Regions from separate parts of the Alishewanella sp. BS5-314 genome, predicted to be linked through region 1. Evidence: predicted binding sites of a transcription regulator. Region 1 holds the regulator's gene; each other region holds the start of a gene.
What was found. Region 1 encodes FNR, which switches genes on or off when oxygen is low (the NO sensors DNR and NnrR bind a similar motif). Its sites were predicted from a motif close to TTGATCTAGATCAA; they were not measured.
Positions count from the first base shown of each region.

Region 1 (5,695 bases):
TGGCGCAGCATTAAGGCCCGGCAGATGAATATGGATGTGCCGGTCAGCCTGGCACTGTGGTATACCTATCTTGCGTCGTCCTATGCCACCGTCTTTCATACCGGTGAAGTCTATTTTGAGTCGGTATGTATGTTTATTTTCCTGCTGCAACTGGGCAAGTTTTTTGAATACCGGGCCCGGGCACAGGCGCGCGAAGCCACCAGCAACTTGCTGAAAATTATGCCGGTAACCGCCACCCAGCTAACAGATAACGGGCCGCAAGCGACGTCGGCGCGGCGCCTGCAACCAGGTGATCGGATCCTGGTGAAGGCCGGTGAGACCCTGCCCGCTGATGGTCTGGTGCTGGAAGGTCAAAGCTCGGTTGACGAGTCGATGCTGACCGGTGAATACCGGCCGATCAGCAAAATGGCCGGTGAGCAGGTGTTGGCCGGCAGTATTAATCACGATGGCTTACTGACCATTCAGGTCACTGAAGTACTGGCACACTCCCGGCTGGGGCAAATTATCCAGCTGCAACAACAAACACTGAGTCAAAAGCCCAAGCTAGTCGAAAAAACCGATCAGTTGGCGAAATACTTCGTCGAACGGCTACTGGTGATTGCGGTGCTGACTTTCGGCCTTTGGTATTTCTGGTGGAATCCGGATCGGGCGTTTTGGGTTACGCTCTCGGTGTTGGTGGCAACCTGCCCTTGTGCGCTTAGCCTGGCGACGCCGACCGCCATTACCTGTGCCCTCGCCCGCCTCAATCGTCAGGGCATACTGATCAAAAACGCTCAGGCGTTAGAGGCCTTGCCACAGATCACCCATATCGTACTGGATAAAACCGGCACCCTGACCGAAGGTAAGTTTAGTGTCGAAAGCGTCGAGATGCTAAGCGCGGCTTACACTGAGCAACAGGCCCTGAATCTGATTGCAAATCTGGAACGTTATTCAGAACATCCGATAGCCCGAGCCTTCTCGCCCTATCAGACCGCGGCCGAGGAGCTGCAACAGGTAACAGTCAGTGTCGGTGCCGGCATTAGCGGTTACTGGCAACAGCAAGCGGTGCGGGTCGGCAGTGCCGGTTTTTGTCAGCTAAGCCGCACTGTCAGCGGCGCCATGGTCTATCTGACGATTAACCAACAACCGATAGCCGCTGTAACCCTGAGTGACAGAGTGCGGCCGGAAGTTCCGGCGCTGCTGGCCAGCTTGCAACAACAGGGCTACCAATTGGGGATGTTAACCGGCGACAGCTCGTCACAGGCCGAGCAACTGGCCAGCGAATTACAGCTTAACTTTATGCATAAAGGCTGTACACCGGAACAAAAGGTGGCGCATATTCAACAGCTGATTAGCGAAGGCAAACAGGTACTGATGCTGGGCGATGGTATTAACGACAGCCCAGGCTTTAACGCTGCGCATATTTCGGTTGCGGTGCACTCTGGTGCCGATCTGTCTAAAAATCAGGCTGATGTCGTGTTGTTAAAACCCGATGTGAGTCTGTTAGCCGCACTGCTCAAAGGTGGCAAAACCACCGCCAGCGTGATAAAGCAAAATCTCGGATGGTCTGTCGGTTATAATTTGATTATTATTCCGCTGGCCGTAGCCGGCTTTGTCTCGCCCTATATTGCAGTGATCGGTATGTCGTTCAGCTCGTTATTGGTGGTATCGAATTCATTGAGGTTACTAAAGAAATGAGCATCATTTACGTACTTATCCCGATAGCCATCTTCTTTGTTGCGATGGGGATCTGGATTTTCTTCTGGGCGGTGCGCTCGAAACAGTTTGAAGATCTGGAAAAAGAAGGGTTGAGCATCCTGTTTGACGAGGACGATAAGCCAAAACCACCCGCGGACAAAGATGAGCCCTGATTATCTGGCCGCGCTGCTGATCGGCCTGCTGGGCAGCAGTCACTGCCTGGTGATGTGCGGCGGCATTGCCAGTGCCTTGCAACTGAGCGTGCCGGCTGAGCGCCGCCACTCCGGTTATACTTACCCCCTGTTACTCAGTGCCGGCCGCTTAACCACCTACAGCCTGTTTGGTGCCCTGGTCGGCTACTTTGGCCTGACCGCGATGCAGCTGGCCGGTGCCTCCATGCTCTGGTTGCGGTTACTGGCAGGCGTCTTACTGGTTGCTATGGCGCTCTATATCGCCCGGCTCTGGTTTGGTCTGACGCAGCTGGAACGGCTCGGGCAAAAGCTCTGGCAGCGCGTCCAGCCCTGTACCAAGGCACTGTTACCACTTGACTCAGCGACGAAAGCCTATCGGTATGGCCTGCTGTGGGGTTTTTTGCCCTGCGGCTTGGTTTATTCGACCCTTAGCTGGAGTCTGGCCAGCGGCAGCCCCTGGCATGGTGCCCTGCTGATGCTGAGCTTTGGCTTGGGCACCTTGCCGGCGATCCTGGCCGTTGGTGGCGCCGCACAGCTACTGCGCCAGCTGAAAAGCGCCTTGTGGTTTCGCTATAGCACCGCCGCTATACTGGCTATCTACGGCATTTATACGATATGGCTTGCTTTGCAGAGGTTAGTTTTTTAAGCTAGCTACTATATTAGGGAATTCAGGGTTTATTCGATGCAACGCTCGGCGATTAATTGTCAGGATTGTGGTTTTAGTCAGTTGTGCCTGCCGTTTTCACTCAACGATCAGGAAATGACCAAGCTGGATGACATTATTCAGCGCAAACGACCGTTACATAAAGGCGATATCCTGTTTGAAAGCGGCACCGCCCTGAAAGCACTGTATGCGGTACGCACCGGTTCCTTTAAAACCTTTACCCTGACCGAGCAAGGTGAGCAGCAAATTACCGGCTTCCATTTACCCGGCGATATTATCGGTTTTGATGCGATTAATACCCAGCAGCATATGAGCTACGCCGAAGCGCTGGAAACCGGCATGATTTGCGAGATCCCCTTTAACAACCTGGAAATGTTACTGGACCAGCTACCCAAGTTACGGCAGCAGATGATGCGGCTGATGAGTCAGGATATCCAGGCTGATCAGCAGATGTTGTTGCTGTTAAACCGCAAAACTGCCGAACAAAAACTGGCCACCTTTTTAAACCATCTGGCCTCGCGCTACGGTAACCGTGGTTTTTCCTCCAAAGCCTTCCGCCTGACCATGACCCGCAGTGATATCGGCAATTACCTGGGTTTAACCGTTGAAACCATTAGCAGGCTGCTGAGTAAATTACATAAAGATCAGATCATCGAAGTGGATGGCAAACTGATAACCATTTTAGATGCCCCTGCCTTAAGTAACCTCGCCGGTCAGTGTTAATCGGTATTTTGTTGATTTAACACAAAGGCCAGCCTACCAACTCCGGTTATGTTGACTACACTTAATCTAACAGATTGCGTGCATCAACCTGGTAACCGGAGTCATTATGTCGATTTATAACAATGTTTTAGTGGTATTAGATCCCACGACTGAACAACAGAAAGCCCTCGACCGCGCCCTGGAGCTAAGCCGCAAACAAGGCGGTAAACTGACCGCGTTTTTATCGGTATACGAATTCTCCTATGAGATGACCACCATGCTATCCGGTGACGAACGCGAAGCAATGAAGCAGGCGGTGATTAAAGATCGCGAAATCTGGGTCAGTGGCTTACTGCAGCAGGCTCAGGCGCAAGGACTGGAGATCAGTATTCAGGTGGTCTGGCATAACAGACCGTTCGAAGCCGTCGTCAAAGCTGTGCTGGAGCATAACTTTGATCTGGTGATCAAAGGCACCCATGACCACGATGTGCTGAAATCGATGATTTTCACCCCAACTGACTGGCATATTTTGCGCAAATGCCCCTGCCCGGTGCTGCTGGTAAAAGAGCATGCCTGGCCGGCGCAAGGTAATATTATCGCCGCTGTTAATGCCGGCAGTGAGCAGGAGCATCATAAATCCCTGAATAACAGGGTGATTGATAAAGCTAAACAAATGGCTGCCATGCTAAATGCCAGGGTGCATCTGGTGAATGCCTACCCCGGTACTCCGGTTAATATCGCCATCGAGATCCCGGAATTTAATCCGCAGGAATATAACAGCACCATGCAGCGACATCATAAGGATGCCGTGAAGCAACTGGCAGCCGAACATCAGATCCCGGCAGAGCAATGTCATGTGCTGGAAGGGATGCCGGAAGATGTGATCCCGAAATTGGCACGGCAGCTTGATGCCGAGATGGTATTAATTGGCACTATCGGCCGCACCGGCTTATCGGCGGCCATTATCGGTAATACCGCTGAGCATGTGATTGACCGTCTGGATTGTGATGTGCTGGCCTTAAAACCGGCCAATTTTGTCTGTCCGCTGGAGAAATCCTAGCCTTCCAGCCTCTGCCTCTTTTGAACAGGCGCACCCTTGGGTATAATGTGCGCCTTTTTTCTGTCTGGTAGTTAATGATGTCTCACGCGGCACAAGCGAAAGCCCAATATAATCTGAACAAGCTGCATAAACGGCTGCGCCGTAATGTCGGCCAGGCCATTGCTGATTTTGGCATGATCAGCGAAGGTGACAAGATCATGGTCTGTTTATCCGGCGGCAAAGACTCCTATACGCTGTTAGATATCCTGCTTAATCTGCAGCAATCTGCGCCGGTGAATTTCAGCATCGTTGCAGTTAACCTGGATCAGAAACAACCCGGCTTCCCGGCGCATGTGTTACCGGAATATTTAAGCAGCATCGGCGTCGATTTTAAAATTGTTACTGAAGACACCTACTCGATCGTCAAAGAGAAGATCCCGGAAGGTAAAACCACCTGCTCACTGTGCTCACGGCTGCGCCGCGGTATTTTATATCGTACGGCAAAGGAGCTGGGCGCGACCAAGATTGCGCTGGGTCATCATCGCGATGATATGCTGGAAACCTTGTTTTTAAATATGTTCTACGGCGGCAAGATGAAGTCGATGCCGCCCAAGCTGATCAGCGACAATGGTGAACATATCGTGATCCGGCCACTGGCCTACTGCAAAGAAAAAGATATTGAAAAATACTCAGTGGCGAAAGGCTTCCCCATCATCCCCTGCAACCTCTGTGGCTCACAGGATGGTTTACAGCGGCAGGTGGTAAAAGAAATGCTGCAGGATTGGGATAAGTGCTTCCCCGGCCGCATTGAAACCATGTTCCAGGCGATGCAAAATATTATACCTTCGCATCTGGCCGATAACAGTTTGTTCGATTTTAAAGCCATCAGCAAAGACAGCCCGTTAAACGGCGATGGTGATACTGCCTTTGATAAACCGGCCGTACCATCAGTGCCGGTAGGTTTTGAGCAGGATGATGAAGAGCTGAGCGTGCATCAGACAGTAGAACTAAGCTAGTTTAGCCGCAATCTACCTTAAGTATTTTGCTTTAGAAAAGCCTGGTTAAAACCGGGCTTTTTAATTCTAGCTTGCTTACTCTTCCAGCAGACGGCGATTAAAACGGATCATGGCAGTGATTTCTTCAATATACTCATGACCGCGTTCAGAATACGCGCTTAAACCGTGCGCCAGGGCTTCACCACGCAGCGGCTTATTCTCAGCGCGGTGCTCAGCCCGGATATGCCGCAGCTTCTCATAAGTATGAAAGGTATTCAGGTTGTAGAAGTAACTACGGATACTGGCCGCCGGGCTATCGAAGCGGGCAACTTCATGAAACTGATCTTCGGCACGATTTTGTGGGATCAGGCCACAGCCCTCCCGGAAACACCATTGCCCAAAGAAATTATAACCCTCGACCGCAAAG
Region 1 covers NZ_JACEHJ010000002.1:561,714-567,408, reverse strand. The annotation lists gene H1D31_RS07130 (heavy metal translocating P-type ATPase) at 1-1,677, shown strand, start outside; gene ccoS (cbb3-type cytochrome oxidase assembly protein CcoS) at 1,674-1,850, shown strand; gene H1D31_RS07120 (sulfite exporter TauE/SafE family protein) at 1,840-2,514, shown strand; gene fnr (fumarate/nitrate reduction transcriptional regulator Fnr) at 2,551-3,255, shown strand; gene uspE (universal stress protein UspE) at 3,362-4,294, shown strand; gene ttcA (tRNA 2-thiocytidine(32) synthetase TtcA) at 4,372-5,289, shown strand; gene H1D31_RS07100 (glucosaminidase domain-containing protein) at 5,365-5,695, opposite strand, start outside.

Region 2 (5,695 bases), on a different contig from region 1:
GCCGGCCCGGGAGTCGCAATCAGTGCCATCGGGCAGGCAGTAAGTGCAGCGAAAGTTACAGCTTTCGGTTACGGAGAGCCGTAAATAGCTAAAACGGCGCTGATACGCATCAATAAGCATACTAATGACACCTTTCCAGGTTGGGAGGTGAGGCCGTTTCCCGCCACACCCGGTGGTATTATTACCACGGCACACCGTTCATACCTGCAGGCAGGGTTAGAGCCGGTGGCTTCGGCGTTGTGTAGTAAGCTTAAAGTAGTGAAGCAGCTTTTGTTATTGCCATGAAGGAGCGTTTGGCTACCCCTTAGGGGGTAGGCGGTCAGTATTCAGCCGTAGTGTTACGCTTTGCCAAGAATAGCGTTAGCTCCGCAGCCGGCAGCGCCGGCGAAACCAGAAAACCCTGACCCGTGTCGCAGCCGGCCGCCAGCAGAAAATCACGTTGCGCCTGTTGTTCGATACCCTCGGCAATCACTTCTAAGCCCAGTGCCTTGGCCATGGCGATAATGGCCAGGGTGATCTGACTATCACTCTCACTTTGCGGTAAATCGCGGATAAAGCTGCGGTCAATTTTTAGCGCATCCAGCGGTAAGCGGCGCAGGTAAGACAGTGACGAGTAACCGGTACCAAAATCATCAATCGACAGCCTTAAACCCAGAGCTTTAAGTTCCGTTAGTACCCCCAGCGTATAGTCCGCATGCTCCGGGATTAAGCAGCTTTCGGTAAGCTCCAGCTCCAGCAGGGACGCGTTGATATCACTTTGCTGCAAAATCGCTCGTAGCCGGGGCAGAAAATCGGCTTCCGCCAGCTGTAATGCCGAAATATTGACTGCCACCGGCAGCGCCCGTTCACCCCAGCGCCTGAGTTGATGGCAAACCTGACGTAATACCTGTTCGCCCAATTGGTGAATGAGCCCAAGCTTTTCCGCCAGCGGAATAAACAGCGCCGGTGAAATCATCCCCAGCTCCGTATCCTGCCAGCGCACCAGCGCTTCCAGGCCGATAATATCGCCGCTCTGTAACGCAAATTTGGGCTGATAATAGACCTGCAGCAGTTGCTGACGCAGTGCCAGGCGTAGCGCTTGCTCCAGCTTTAGCTCCTCTTCATTTTGCAGCCCGCTGCTGGCCTGATAAAAACTAAACTGATTACGGCCAGCACTTTTCGCCTGATACATGGCAACATCAGCATGTTTGACTAATAGCTCAGCATTATGGCCATCTTTCGGATAGACACTGATGCCGATACTGGTGGTTAAAAAGAACTCCTGCTCCAATAGCTTTACCGGCCGTTCGAATTGCGAAATCAGCCGCTGCGCCAGGTTTTCCAGTGATTTCACACAACTGACTTCCGGGATCAGAATAGTAAATTCATCGCCGCCAATACGGGCCACAGATTCGCCCTCACGCACTGTCGCCTGTAAGCGCTTTGCGACTTCTTTTAATGCCTGATCGCCGGCCAGATGCCCCAGCGTATCGTTAATCCGTTTAAACAAGTCTAAATCAAGAAACATCACCGCCAGCGTGTGCTTATGGCGATGAGCATTCGCCAGCGCCAATTGCAGCCGATCGAAAAACATCCGCCGGTTTGCCAGCCCGGTTAGCTCATCCATATAGGCCAGTTGATGGATTTTCTCTTCCTGCTGTTTGCGTTCGGTAATATCACTGAAGATAGACGCATACTGGGTAATCCGGCCATCTTCAGCGCGAATGGCAGTAATGCTTAGCCACTGTGGGTAGAGCTCACCGTTTTTGCGTTTATTCCAGATTTCACCCTGCCAGTGGCCTTGTTCGAGCAGGGTTTGCCACATCCGGCGGTAAAAATCTGCGGTATGTAAACCGGAGCTGAGCAGACGCGGGGTTTGGCCAATCGCCTCTTCCTGACTATAACCGGTGAGCTTACTAAAGCTGGGGTTAACAGATTGAATAAAACCATGTTGGTCAGTGATCATAATGCCGTCCATAGAGGCATCAATCACCTTATGTGCCAGCCGTAAATAGTCGGCCGAGGTACGCAGTGCGTTATCACGATCGCGTAGCGCCGTTTTTAGCTGTTCAATATAGGCATATTCGACATTGCGCAAAATATCACTAAAGGATAACAAGCCACAGATATTGTCATCTTTGGCGACCCCCAGATGGCGAATGCCATGCTCGGTTAACAGCTCCACCGCCTGTAGTAACGTCAGGTCTGGCGCAACCGTTAATAGCGGCCGGCTTGCCAGCTCACCGATCGACTTTACTGCGCAATCCTCAGCCAGTAAGCGCACCAAATCCCGTTCCGTTACCAGGCCGTAGTCATCGGCCGCAAAGCAGACAATGGCCGCATCGGTCGCAAAATGACGCATAGCGGCAACGGCTTCAGCCAGTGGTAAGGCCGCCGCCAGATGCAGTGGTGCTTTATCAATACAGCTGCCGACTTCGCGAAACCGCAGGTAAAACTCAATCTTTTGCTGGCGGATAATATCGCTCTGGGTCAGCAGCCCAAGCGGCTTTTGCTGATTATCGACCACCAGCAGGCGCCGGATATTATGGTTTAGCATCAAACTGGCCGCACCACTTAAGCGCGTCAGGCCACTGGCACTGATCACTGGTGATGACATCACTGAGCCCACTTTGATGTCAGCGGGTTTACTGCCGGCGAAATCCAGCTTGCGGGTATCGGCTTCTGACCAGATACCAGTAATTTGACCTTGCTCTTCCACCAGAATGCAGCTGACATTATGGCTGCGCATTAGCTTGGCCGCCTGCTGTAAGCTGGTGTCAGGCGGGCAGGTTAGTAATGGCTTTTTAATCAGCTCGGCCAGGGTAGGTTCGGCTTCGGTATTTTCAGTTCCCAGTAACAGCTCAGACATGGGGTTCTCAACATCGCAGTCAGATGGTGGCTAGTATAAAAGTATAGGTCGGACGTATCTTGATCTGGAACAAGGTTGCTTAAGAAGTGAGCGCGCTGATTGGACTGACCAGTATATGAAGAAAGTGTGATTTAGTCAGCCGGCGAAGCTTGCGCTGGATCAATGCAAGGTGCAAATAGCCGGTTAAAATCGGCGCCCCAGATCTTGATTGAGACCCAGCCTATGTTTAAACCTGAACTCTTGTCTCCTGCCGGTAGCTTAAAAGCGATGCGACTGGCCTTTGCTTACGGTGCCGATGCCGTTTACGCCGGCCAGCCGCGCTATAGTTTGCGGGTACGCAATAATGAGTTTGACTTAGCCGCGCTGGAGACAGGGATCAACGAAGCTCATGCCTTGGGTAAGCGCTTTTATGTGGTCGTTAATATCGCACCACATAATAGCAAGTTGACCACCTTTGTCCGCGATATGCAGCCGGTGGTGGCGTTAAAGCCGGATGCGCTGATTGTGTCTGATCCTGGTGTGATTTATTTGTTGCGGCAGCATTTCCCGGAGCAGCCATTACATCTATCGGTGCAGGCCAATACCGTTAACTGGGCGGCGGTAAAGTTCTGGCAAACGCAGGGCGTGGAGCGGGTGATTCTGTCACGCGAATTATCTGTCGAGGAAATTGCTGAAATCCGCCGTGAAGTGCCAGAGATGGAGCTGGAAGTCTTTGTGCATGGCGCGCTCTGTATGGCTTATTCCGGGCGTTGTTTGCTCTCGGGTTATATTAATAAGCGGGATCCGAATCAGGGCACCTGCACTAATTCCTGCCGCTGGCCCTATCAGGTGCATGCCGCAGTAGAAGATGAAGTCGGGCAATTTAAGCCGATCAGTACCCCGGCGCTGCTGGAAGAGCAGGGGCGGCCGGGTGAACTGATGACCATCGACGAAGATCTGCATGGCACCTATATTCTGAATTCAAAAGACTTACGCGCGGTTGAGCATGTGCCGGCGTTAACCGCTATGGGCGTGCATTCCCTGAAAATTGAGGGCCGCACCAAGTCACCTTATTATGTTGCCCGTACCGCTCAGGTGTATCGTCAGGCGATTGATGATGCCGTTGCTGGCAAGGCTTTTGATAGCAAGCTGTTAAATGAATTGGAAGGCATGGCTAATCGTGGTTTTACTGAGGGCTTTTTACGTCGCCATAAGCCGCAGGATACGCAAAATTATGATACCAGTCACAGTGTGGGTGAGCAGTTACTGGTTGGCGAATTTATCGCTGAGCAGGATAGCGAAGGTTTTGCCTTACTGGAGGTAAAAAACCAGTTTGCGGTTGGCGATCAATTGATCCTAATGACGCCCCAGGGTAATCAAAGCTTTCGGTTACAGGCGCTGCGTAATCAGCAGGATCAGGATTTACTACTGGCACCCGGCGCCTGTTATCAGCTTAAGGTAAAGCTGCCGGCACAGGTTCTATTGCAGCATGCGATGTTGCTAAAACAGCTACCCGTTGCCAGTGCGGCAGCAGCCGGTTTAGCAACAGAGATTGTCTGAGATGACGGCCGTTATCGAGGTAAGTTGCATCAATTGTGATATGTGTGTGCCGGAGTGTCCGAACGAGGCCATTAGCATGGGGCCTCTGCATTATCAGGTGGACCCGGCGCGTTGTACCGAGTGTGTCGGCTTTTATGAAAAGCCGACCTGTATTGAAGTCTGTCCAATTGATTGTATTGAATTAATTGACCTTAGCTGACGCTTGCTTTGCTGTAGCCGCCCATCTAAGATGGGGTCATCCTGTGCTCGCTGTTAGATAAGATGATGCCATCCCCACTCAGTATTGAGGAAACGTTCCGGCAACTCGCTGATGTGCTGACCCAGAGCGGCTATCCGGATTTTTTACCCACCTTAGTGCAACGTATCGCCCATCTGCTTGATGTTGAATTTTGTCTGATTGCTGATGCAACACTGAACACTGTCGAGGCCAAGACCATCGCCTTATATGGCAAAGGACAGTTACTGGACAATATCAGCTACCCGCTAAAAGGGACGCCCTGTGAAACCGTGCCAGAGCGGGAACCCTGTTTGTATCAGCAGGGCGTGTGTCAGGCCTTTCCGGATGATAAGTTGCTGGTAGACCTGGGGGTTGAGAGTTACCTTGGCATGCCTATTCTGAATACCAGTGGCCAGAAGCTGGGTATCTTAAGCATTATGGCAACCAAGGCTTTACCGCGGCCGGATATTAGCCGTGAGGTATTGCGCATAGCGGCAGCTCAGGTCGGTGCCGAACTGGAGCGCAGCCAGAGTGAGCGCTTTATCCGCAAACTTACCTATCGCGATGCGGTAACCCAGTTGCCAAACCGCGCGCATTTGCTGGAAAAGTTGCAAAACTGGCCAAGAGTCGATGGCAGCAGGGCCGGTTTGGGCGTAGCGCTGATTGATATCAGCCGCTTTAAAGAATTAAACGATCTCTTTAGTTTTAAAGTGGGCGATGAAATCCTGGCTGCTGCCGCCAAACGGATGCGCGACGATTTACCAGAGAGCTGTTACCTGGCGCGTTATTCTGCCGATCAGTTTGCGCTATTAAGCCCGGTGTATTCGGTACGCGAACTGGAGCAACTGTGCCGGCAGGTACAAAAGCTGTTTATGTGGCCCTTTCATTGTGCCGGCAGAGATTTTGCGCTGAATGTGAATCTGGGATGCGCTCTGGTCACCGCCGAAGAGCTGAATGGTCCGGAATTGCTGCGTTTTGCCAGTATTGCGCTGGCCGAAGCCAAAAGTAGTGGTAGTGGCCTAAAGGTGTTTGAGCCTTCAATGAGCCAGGCGCTTAGCGAGCGGCAAAAGGTTTTAGAAAAGTTTATGCTG
Region 2 covers NZ_JACEHJ010000001.1:580,026-585,720, reverse strand. The annotation lists gene moaA (GTP 3',8-cyclase MoaA) at 1-120, opposite strand, end outside; molybdenum cofactor riboswitch at 113-249, opposite strand; gene H1D31_RS02700 (EAL domain-containing protein) at 320-2,848, opposite strand; gene yegQ (tRNA 5-hydroxyuridine modification protein YegQ) at 3,071-4,387, shown strand; gene H1D31_RS02690 (YfhL family 4Fe-4S dicluster ferredoxin) at 4,389-4,586, shown strand; gene H1D31_RS02685 (sensor domain-containing phosphodiesterase) at 4,649-5,695, shown strand, end outside.
Region 2: a site for FNR is predicted at 2,908-2,921, ahead of yegQ (tRNA 5-hydroxyuridine modification protein YegQ). Genes of this name have one in related genera too.

Region 3 (5,695 bases), 1.1 Mb from region 1:
GCGCGTGGCGATCGCGATTTCTTTGCCTGTCCACAGCGCTTATTCTTAGACGCAACTACCGGTGAGCGGACCGATCCTATCGACCCGCGGACTGGCGATTATCACTGTAATGCGCTGCAATACGGTGTGTGGGTGCAAACCCGTAACAATACTAACCCACTACCAAGTAACTTCCGTACTGGTGTTAAAGCGCAATACGACTATGATGGTTTTTTTGCCGCCAATAACCGTCCAACTTTCGCCAGTCTGATTACCGCACCTGGCCCGGGTAATATTACCGTACCAGCTGGTTTCTACCCGGTATCTTATGATAAAGAAACCGATGGTTGGGCTGATGCGGATCACCCATTCCAGGATCGCCAGTCAATGATCCCGGAAACCAAAGTCGGCTCGATCTTCTTAATGGGTAACTACGACTTTACAGATAATGTATCTGGTTATTCAGAGTTTATTTTTAGCCGTCGTAATACTGTAACCAACAGCTTCCGCCAGTTCTGGAACAACGAAATGGCCGCGACCGGTTATATCAATCCGGGCGTAGTGCCAGGTTGGGGTGGTAGCCAGCGTATCGGTTTTATGTCTGTAGCAATGACTGACCATTCTGGTGTGGATACAACAGTTGATTACTCGCGTTACGTATTCGGCTTTGAAGGCTCAATCGGCGACTGGAACTGGGATGTCTCTTACCAAAACAGTTATAACCGCGGTGACTACGATACCAAGGTTATTCTGTTTGATGCCATGTTAATGGCGCAAAATGCGGTTAACGGCGGCCCTTGTGTGGGTCAGAATTCACCGGTTTCTGGTAAGCCTTGTACTTTAGTTGACTGGTTAGGCCCGGATCATATCAACGGTAATCAATCGCAGGCGGTTAAAGACTTCCTGTTTGATGTTGATAATGGTTCGACCTCATACCGTCAACAAACCTTTGATGGTTACTTCACTGGTGAGCTCTTTGAATTACCAGCCGGTTTTGTAAGTACCGCTTTCGGTGCTTCATTACAGAAAGATGAAATTAATGACGTACCTGGTAAAGCTACACTGGCTAATAACCTGTGGGGTTCAACCGGTGCCGGTATTACCGCCGGTAGCGCGAGCACCAAAGCTGTGTACGGTGAAATCTTCGTTCCGGTATTGCGTGATCTGCCAATGGTTGAAAGCTTTGACCTGACAGCCTCTGCGCGTTGGACTGATGTGTCTACCTATGGTAGCGATACCACCTACAAAGTATCTGCCAACTGGGTAATTGGGCATGGTTTCCAGCTGCGGGCATCACGTGGTTCATCTTTCCGCGCGCCAGCCTTGTTTGAACTGTATTTACAGAACCAGACCGGCTTCCTGGCACAGTCTAATGACCCGTGCTTAAACTGGTCAGGCCGTTTAGCGGAAGGTACCATTGATCCACGTATTGCCGCGAACTGTGAGGCAGGCGGTGTACCAGCTACCTACGTAACAGCAGGTAGTTCAATGACTTCTGTTACCGGTGGTGGCGCCGGTCAACTGGCCGCTGAAACCTCAGTATCAAAAGGTATTGGCTTGGTGTGGAAGAGCCCGGAAAGTGTATGGGGCTTCTCAGCAGATTACTATGACGTAGTAATTGATAACCAGGTGAACAATATCGGTGGTGGTACTGTACTGGGCTTGTGTTACCGTTCAGAGAACTTCCCGAATGATCCATTCTGTAGTCAGTTTACCCGTCGCACTGGTGCAAACGGTGACTGGGGTATTGCAGAAGTACGTGGTGGTTATGTCAACGTATCTCAGCAAAGCGTTCGTGGTGCTGACTTTATGGCTACCTTCGAAGATGATTTCTCTTTCGGTCGTCTGCGTCTGCGTTTAGATCATACCGTACAGTTAGAGCGTTCATTTAAGCAGTTCCCGGATAGTGTCCCATCTACTTATGTGGGTGATATCGGTGAACCTAAGCATGTTGGAACCTTATCAGCGACCTTAAGCCGTGATGGCTGGCGTTATACCTGGAATACCCGTTATGTTGCTGCAACAGACGACTATAAGTATTTCGCTAACGGCAACCGCACCACTTATCGTGGTCAGGCTTCAACCTTTATCGCAGAAACACCGACTTATATCCTGCACTCGGCATCTGTTCAGACAGATTTCCAGGGCTTCGATGTAACCTTCGGTATTGCCAACCTGTTTGATAAAGAGCCGCCAAAAGGTTCTCCAGCTGGCGTACGTACCGCTGGTAATGCGATCCTGTACTCTCAGTACGATTTCTACGGTCGCAGAGCCTTCCTGAACGTGTCTTATAACTTCTAATTGTTATAAGCTGATGTTCAGCAGCTAATAAGCCCCGGCGTTATGCCGGGGCTTTTCTTTGTGTTGAATTCGCGTTGTTGCTTTTCAAAGCAGGCAAAATTCATTACCATAGGCGCCGGTTTTGATGTAGATCAACTTGTAGGCGGTAAAGCAGTATGGCTGATGAAAACTTTAAAGACAGCTTCAACCTGAAGCAGTTAATATTATTTGTTATTTGTTTCGCTGGCCTGTTATGTCTGGCCCCAATTGTCCGCTGGTTTCAGTTACTATCTTAAAAGTAACGCTACGCCGGGTATCAGCCGCCACCGAGGCGGCTTTTTTGTCTGTATTGATTTAAGGGTTTATGCATGGACTACCAACAGCTTGCAACCGAACTAAAGGCCGTGATTAAAACGGTAGAAAATTATCCGAAACCGGGCATTACCTTTCGCGATGTTACCAGCCTGATGCAGGATGGCCCCAGCTTTAAAAAGGTCATTGATGCCTTTGTTGCCCGCTATCAGGCTGCCGGTATTACGAAAATTATCGGTACTGAGTCGCGCGGCTTTATTTTTGGTGCCCCGCTGGCTTATGCGCTGGGTGTGGCCTTTGTGCCGGTGCGCAAGCCTGGTAAGTTACCGCGGGAGCGTATTTCTCAGGCTTATTCGCTGGAGTACGGCGAAGATGCGCTGGAACTGCATGCTGATGCTATCGTCGCTGGCGACAAGGTATTGCTGGTCGATGACTTGCTGGCTACCGGTGGGACCATTGATGCTACTGTGCAGCTGGTACGGCGCCTGGGTGGTACTGTGACTGATGCCGCCTTTGTTATTGCCTTGCCGGAGCTCGGCGGCGTAGCGCGCTTAGAAAAGCTGGGCTTAAGCCTGTGTAGTTTGGTTGAGTATCACGGCGAATAGCGGTAGGCTAGCGCTACCTAACAGCGATACAGGATGCCGGCATGAGTTATCAGGTTCTGGCCAGAAAATGGCGGCCGCGCCAGTTTAGTGAGTTGGTTGGTCAGCAGCATGTAAAAACTGCGCTGGCGAACGCCCTTAGCAGTGCACGTTTGCACCATGCCTACTTATTTACCGGCACCCGGGGTGTCGGTAAAACCACCATTGCCCGTATCTTTGCCAAAAGTCTGAACTGTGAAACCGGCATTACCGCCACCCCTTGTGGCCAGTGTAGTACTTGTTTAGAGATTGATGCCGGCAACTATGTTGATTTGATGGAAATTGATGCCGCATCCCGCACCAAGGTCGAGGATACCCGCGACTTGCTGGATAATGTGCAATACGCACCCAGCCGCGGCCGTTATAAAGTCTATCTGATTGACGAAGTGCATATGCTGTCACGTCACAGCTTTAATGCCTTATTAAAAACGCTGGAAGAGCCGCCACCACACGTTAAGTTTTTACTTGCCACGACGGATCCACAAAAGCTGCCGGTGACGGTACTGTCACGTTGTTTGCAGTTTAGTTTAAAGGCGCTCACCGTCGCGCAAATTCAGCAGCATCTGGCGGCGGTTCTGAGTGCCGAAGATTTACCCTTTGATGACACTGCGCTGCAATTGTTAGCCAAGGCGGCCAAAGGCAGCCTGCGCGATTCGTTAAGCCTGACCGATCAGGCTATTGCGCTCGGTAACGGTGAGGTCAGGTTGCAGCCGGTGCGGGAGATGTTGGGGCTGTTAGATACCAGCTGGGCAGTGCAGTTACTGCAAAGCCTGCTCACGGCCGATTTAGCAGCACTGCAACACAGTTTACAGCAGCTGTTAAGCCAGCAGGCGGATTATCTGCAAGTGCTGGACGATGTGTTAAGCCTGTTGCATCTGACCGCTCTGAGTCAGTTACAGCCGGCCTTGGCTGAGCACAGTGATTATCCGGATGCGGTGCACCAGTTTGCCGCCAGCCAAAGCCCGGAAGCCATCCAACTGTATTATCAATTGCTGTTAAGTGGCAAAAAAGATCTGCCTTACGCGCCTGAGCCAGCGATAGGCCTGGAAATGGCGCTGTTACGCACCCTGGCTTTTGTGCCGGCGGCGCAAGGCGGTCAGCCGCCAGTGCTAACCGAAAATAAGGCATTAAGCCCACTGCGGCCCGCTACGGAGTCGTCTGTGGTGACAACGGTCGCGCCAACGCCGGTTCAGCCGGCACCGCCCACAGCCGCTGAGCCCCTAACCAGTGTGATGCCGGCTGATACCAACCCAGCAACACCACTTCAGCCGCAGCCTGCTGCAGTGATTGCTGAGACAGCGACAGCTGTCAGTGCAGATGACGCCCCTACAGCAGCGACCTCCGCAATTGATCCGGTTACCGCCCGTATTATGGCCAGACGTGGTGTAGTGGTACCTGGTACTCTGGCAGCACAGGAGACTGCGGCAAAAAAGTCTGAGCGCCAGGCGGCGCCGGAGTCCAACCCAATCACGGATACCGCTGCAGGCAGTGCCGCAACTCAGGCCAGTAGCCAGCTGGCAGCTGTGCTAAAGCCACAACAGCCACAGCCACAGCAGCACGCACAGCCTGAACCCGATAATTGGCTACCATCTGATGTTGAGTATGCGGCACCGGTTGAGGTTAGTGCGCCCGCTGACTACCGTTTTGCTGAGGGCAGTGAGTCGCAACAGGCAGCTTATTACGCACGGCAAGATGAGCAAGCGGATGCACAATTTGCCGACGATGCCGATACACAAGCCGCACTTAGCGAGGGCTGGTGGCAGGCACAGCATTTTGACAGCTTGCCAGCAGCCGATAGTGATGTGCTGGATGAGCAACGTTTTTCTATTCGTTTTGCGGCCCAGGTCGACGCCTGGGCGCGGCTGATTGAACAGCTGGAGCTGGGAGGGCTGCTGCGGCTTTATTTGCTGAATAGTGCACTTAGTCAGCAGGAGCAACAGGTATTACTGACAGTGGCCCGGCATCAGCAACATCTGGATAACCCGACGTTTCGTACTAAGGTGTATCAGGCGATAGCGCCGGTATTTGCGCCGGGTTTTCAACTTGATATTCAGTATCAGGACGAGGTGCCGACATCACCGCTGGCGATCCAACAGCGGATTGAGCTGGAGCGCAAGGACTATGTCAGCCGTTTATTACAGCAGGATCCGCATATTCAGGCGATACAGCTGCGTTTTGCCGCTGAGCTGCAACTGGACACCCTAGAGGTGAATTAACCTTGTAATTTGGACGCTGAGTCATTATCTTGTCGCCAACTTTGGCAGATTAACTTTAGAGATTAACAGAGAGAGCTGATTATGTTTAAAGGCGGTATGGGCAATATGCTCAAACAAGCACAGGCCATGCAGGAAAAGATGCAAAAGATGCAGGCTGAAGTGGCCAATATGGAAGTGACCGGTGAATCGGGTGCCGGCCTGGTGAAGGTCACTATGACCGGTAACCATAACGTTCGCCGCGTCAGTATTGATGACAGCCTGATGAGC
Region 3 covers NZ_JACEHJ010000002.1:1,693,642-1,699,336, reverse strand. The annotation lists gene H1D31_RS12305 (TonB-dependent receptor domain-containing protein) at 1-2,280, shown strand, start outside; gene apt (adenine phosphoribosyltransferase) at 2,628-3,176, shown strand; gene dnaX (DNA polymerase III subunit gamma/tau) at 3,218-5,428, shown strand; gene H1D31_RS12290 (YbaB/EbfC family nucleoid-associated protein) at 5,510-5,695, shown strand, end outside.
Region 3: a site for FNR is predicted at 2,402-2,415, ahead of apt (adenine phosphoribosyltransferase). Genes of this name have one in related genera too.

Region 4 (5,695 bases), on a different contig from region 1:
ACTGTTAGCCCTGGCGATTTTATTGCTCAGTGCCTGCGCCAGTCAGGCACAAAGCCGCAGCAGCAACAGCGAGGCTGAGCTGGACCAGATGCTTGCGCCGATTGCACTGTATCCGGACTCAGTACTAACCCACGTCTTGATTGCCTCGACCTATCCGCTGGAAATTGTGCAGGCGGCACGCTGGTTAGAGCGTAATCCGGATCTTCGCGGCGAAGACGCGGTAGAAGCCGTGCAGGGCCAGGACTGGGACCCCAGTGTCCAGGCTTTGGTTGCCTTCCCACAGTTAGTGCAACGCCTGAATGATGATCTGCAATGGACGCAGCGGCTGGGAGAAATCTTTTTAGCCGATGAGCCAGCGTTACTGGCCAGTATTCAGCGCTTACGGCAACGCGCCTATGCCCAGGGCTCACTGCAGCAGATGGAGCATGTGGTGGTGGAGCGCGAACGCGAAGTGATCGTGATTGAACCGGCGCGGCGTGAGGTGATTTATGTGCCCTACTACGATACCCGGGTGGTTTACGGTAACTGGTGGTGGCCAGCCTATCCGCCACTGTATTGGTATGAGCCGGTCGGTCACCGCAGCCGGGTCAGCTTTTACTGGAGCAGTGGTTACCATGTCAGACCGGCGTTTTATTTCAGCGTCTTCGACTGGCATCGTCATCATGTGATAGTGCACCACCATTACTATCATAAACCACCGCGCTATTATCCAAAACGGCAGCACTTCCACAATGCACCACGTTGGCAGCATGATCATTATCACCGCCGTGGCGTGCACTACCGTCACAGTCAGTTACGTGACCGGCCAGACTATCAGCACCGCCCGGATCGGCCACGCCGTCATGACGATGCGCCGCACAGACCTCGCGAACAATGGCGTGCTGAGCGTAATCAGGAGCAGCGCTCACAACCAGACAATCGCTTTATTCCGGCCGACAGCAAGCTCCGTCAGGCTAACCGCGAAGCTGAGGCAGCACCACGCAGTGCGCAGCGCGAAGGCCGTCAGTATGACAGCAACCGTCAGCCGCGCCAGCATGAAACAGCACGAAGCGAACGGCCGCAACATCAGGAGCGCCCGACGCAGGGACGTATTGCTCAGCAATGGGCGGAAAATGAGCAGCGTATGCAGCCAATCCCTGTTGCAGACACCAGCCCGGCCGTTGACCGGCAGCGGCCGCAACGTGTGCAGGACAGTGCGCTACGCACACAACAGCGCAATGAGGCACTCAATAGAGAACAGCAGCGCAATGAGGCGCTGGGTAGAGAGCAGCGAGCACAGCAGCGCAACGAAGCATTAAATAGAGAGCAGCGGGTACAGCATCAGCGCCCGGCACAGGACAGCCGGACCGAGCGGGTGCAGCCTATCAGAGTACCGCAAGCTGAAACCCAGCGCGTACAGTATCAACAGCCGCAGCAAGAGGTAAGAACCGAGCGGGTGCAGCCACAAAGATTTCAGCAAGAGCGGGTACAACCGGTGAGCCGGCCAGCGCAGGATAGCCAACGGGTACAACCGCAGCGGCCACAAATGGAACAACGGCAAGCCGTTGTCAGCCGGCCAGCAAGCGAGAGCCGGGCAACAGGTTCAATCTCCGATCGCTCTAACCGCTTTGAGAACAGGCGCCAACAGCAGGACTAGGCCGCGCTGCGCAAAGGCAACCTGTCCCTACCACTTTGTTGATATAGAACAATACTTACCATTAAAGGCCCGCTTTGTAGCGGGCTTTTTTGATCCAGCCCAAGGTTTTCACCGCCAGCAAGCGCACAATGGCGCCAGTTATCTGACGGGAGAATACAATGAAAACAATGTTATCTACAGTAGCACTGGGCCTGAGTTTAGTTGCCGCCCCTGCCATGGCCGAATTTTCTGTCAACGTTGGCGCCATCAGCGTGATGCCAAGTGACAGCAGCGGCAATCTGAATGTGGTAGAAGCCGTCGCAGGCTTACCGGCCGGCTCAACTGGCGTCAAGGTGAATGACAATACCCAACTGGGCCTGACCTTTGACTACAAACTGGATAAAAACTGGGGCGTGCAGTTAATTGCCGCTACCCCTTTTACCCACAAAATCAGTGGCGATGGCGCTATTGACGGTTTAAAAGTAGGTAAAACCAAGCATTTACCGCCTACCTTACTCGGCCAGTATTATTTTGATGTTGGCAACAGCAACATTCAGCCTTTTGTTGGCCTGGGCGTCAATTACACCAACTTCTTTAATACCGAAGCCGATGGTCAGCTGAAAAGCACGCTGGTCGCGCTGGGTGCGGCCGGTGCTAATGATCCTGTGACCATTAAGCTGAAAAACTCCTGGGGCCTGGCCGCACAAGCCGGCGTCAATATCAAACTGGCTGATAACCTGGGTGTCCACCTGATGATCAGCAAAATTGATATCGATACCAAGGCGCATGTCCGGGTTAATGGCAATACAGTGCAAAGCGTTGATGTCAGTATTGATCCGCTGGTAGCAATGATTGGTCTGCGCTGGACGCTGTAAGTTTTATCTTGCCCTTTGCCGTCAACATTACGGTGTTGACGGTATTTTTCCGGGCGCTCCGACCAAAGTCGGGGCTTTTCCCGCTCCGGCTTCTGGATTAGAGTGCTAATACTGATCTCAAGCCGGAGCTGTTATGCCAAGTCCTGTCTCCAAACTTAACTGGCAACACCTGCTAAAATCCGGAAACCGGATTTTTATTGGCTCCCATGCCGCGGTGCCAACCCTACTGATTGACGATCTGATTGCGAATGCCAAAAGCCTGCATGATATTGAAATTGTGCAACTGGTGACCCTGTCAGACAACAAATGGGCCAAACCCGAGTTTCAGCATTTATTTAAGGTCAATACCTTCTTTATCGGCGGCAATACCGTGCGTCAGGCTGTCGCTGAGGGCAGGGCTGATTACACCCCCTGTTTTATGACCGATATTCCGGCGCTTTTTACCGACGGCGTACTGCCGCTGGATGCCGCGCTGATTATGGTGAGCCCGGCCGATGAACATGGTTATCATTCACTTGGTGTATCAGTTGATGTGATAGCCGCGGCAGCGAAAGCCGCCAAAACAGTGATTGCCCAGGTCAATCCGGCCATGCCTATTACCTATGGCCAATCGTTTATTCATAAAGATGATATCGATGCGTTTTTCTATGCCGAGCAGCCACTACCGGAAGTCCAGCCTACCGAGCTGGATCCGCGTACTGAGCGTATCGGCCAGTACGTGTCACTGCTGGTCGAAGATGGCGCCACTATTCAGCTTGGCGTAGGGAAAATCTGCGAAGCGGTAACCCGCTATCTGAGCAATCACAAGGATCTGGGTCTGCATACCGAGCTGCTGACCGACGGTGTACTGGAGCTGATTAAAAAAGGAGTGATCAACAACAGACGCAAAACCTTTCATCCCGGCAAAAGTGTCACCAGCTTTTGTATCGGCACTAAGCAACTGTATGACTTTGTGCACCAAAACCCGCATATCGGCTTTTATCCCAGTGAATATGTCAATTCGCCCAGCAATATCGCCCGCAACGAGCGCATGGTCTCGATTAACAGTGCCATCGAAGTTGATCTGACCGGACAGGTGGTGTCAGATTCAATCGGCCATCAGTTTTACAGCGGCGTTGGCGGTCAGGTTGACTTTAGCCGCGGTGCTTCAATGAGTAATGGCGGTAAACCCATTATCGCCCTGCCCTCGACCGCTAAAGATGGCAGTATTTCGCGCATCGTGCCGCATATCCGCGAAGGCGCCGGCGTGGTCACCAGCCGGGCGCATGTGCACTATGTGGTGACGGAGTTTGGCGTGGCGTCGTTACGCGGCAAAAGTATCCGCGAGCGGGCGCTGGAGCTGATCCGGGTCGCCCATCCGAAATTCCGTAATCAGTTACTGGCTGAAGTCCGCAAACATTACTGGGTACCGCATTATCAGGTGCAAACCCCGGTCGAAGTACCGGAGCTGGGGCCTGTCGGCTTTAAAGAGCTGAGCGTAAACGGCGAGAGCTTTGATTTGCGGCCACTGAACCCTTCGGATGAACGGCGCTTGCAGGAGTTTTTTTACTCCCATACCAAAGAAACGCTGCAAATGCGCTATAACTCAGTGCCGACACAGATGAGCCGCGAAAAATCCTGCACCCTGGTCAGTGTCGATCAGTCCAGGGATTTAGCACTGTGCATTGTGAAGCAAAAAGGCTCAGTCGTAGAGATCCAGGCCGTCGGCCGCTACTACCTGATTGAGAGCCAGAATAGCTGTGAAGTGGCCTTTGTTACCCGTGAAAAGTTCCAGGGCAAAGGTATGGCTAAGCGGCTGCTGGCAGAAATGATTAATGTGGCAAAAGCCCGCGGCCTGGCTTCAATGCAGGCCTATGTGCGCGCCGAAAACAAACCCATGCTCAAAGTATTCGAAAACGCCGGCTTTGTGCGCTTGCGTAGCGAAGATCCATCCGAAGCCTATTTAAAACTGGATTTAACTCCAGCAGGAGACAGCTGATGCCCATTACCATTTTCAGTCACCCCAGCTGTTACTACCATGAAAATGGCGTTGATCATCCGGAGTGTCCGGAGCGCCTGTCGGCGATTAATGACCAGCTGATCCGCTCCGGAATGGAATATGTGGTGATGCAGCGCGACGCCAGCCCAGCCACAAAAGAAGCGCTATATCTGGCACATGGCAAACGCTATGTCGATGAATTATTTGCCAAAGCACCAACCGAGGGCCATATCTGGCTGGATCCCGATACCATTATGGGCCCGAAAAGCCTGAATGCCGCCGGCAGCGGTATCAATGCCGTGGATCAGGTAATGAAAGGCAGTAACGAGCAGGCCTTTTGCGCGGTGCGCCCGCCCGGTCATCACGCCACCCGCGAGCAGGCAATGGGCTTTTGTCTGCTAAATAATATTGCTATCGCGGCTGAGCACGCCCTGAATACCTATCAGCTAAGCCGGATCGCCATCGTTGATTTCGATGTACATCATGGCAACGGTACCGAGGATATTTTTCAGCACGAACCCAGGGTACTGTTTTGCTCCTCGTTTGAGCATCCACTATACCCTTACACCGGCGCCGACAGCAGTAACGAGCATATTATCAATTTACCACTGGCCGGCGGCTGCCGCAGCAGCGCCTGGCGTGAGCAGGTACAGCAACACTGGCTACCGGCCATTGATGCCTTTGCCCCACAACTGATCCTGATCTCGGCCGGCTTTGACGGCCACGCTGAAGATGAGATGGCGCACTTTATGTTGCGCGAAGAGGACTATCAGTGGATCGCCAGCGAGCTAAAACAACTGGCCGATAAACATTGCCAGGGCCGCATCGTCGCCATGCTGGAAGGCGGATATGCGTTAAGTGCGCTCGGACGTAGCGTGGTGGCTTTTTTAAAAGGCTTGCTCTGAATAGCAAATTAGCTGCTAAGCTTAGAGGTATCATTTGGATATCTCTTTTCTATGCAATTGATTAAAAACTACTTTCCAGCTTTATCTTACCTGGACCCGGCCAGTGAAGCCGAGTTCCGGCTGTATCTGGTTGCCAGCACCCGCCATATCGCACAGCGGCTGGCGCTGGTCTGTGCCCTGTTGCTGCTGGTGTTCAGTGCCACCGATATTATCCTGGGCGACCAATGGCACAGCCTGAACAATCTATCGCGCTTTATTGCCGCTACACTGATAGTCGGCTTCGCTATTTACAACCGGCGCCTGACACCCGACCACTGGCTAC
Region 4 covers NZ_JACEHJ010000001.1:108,647-114,341, forward strand. The annotation lists gene H1D31_RS00515 (DUF3300 domain-containing protein) at 1-1,636, shown strand, start outside; gene H1D31_RS00520 (OmpW/AlkL family protein) at 1,795-2,490, shown strand; gene H1D31_RS00525 (bifunctional acetyl-CoA hydrolase/transferase family protein/GNAT family N-acetyltransferase) at 2,624-4,468, shown strand; gene H1D31_RS00530 (histone deacetylase family protein) at 4,468-5,373, shown strand; gene H1D31_RS00535 (GGDEF domain-containing protein) at 5,425-5,695, shown strand, end outside.
Region 4: a site for FNR is predicted at 1,675-1,688, ahead of H1D31_RS00520 (OmpW/AlkL family protein). Genes of this name have one in related genera too.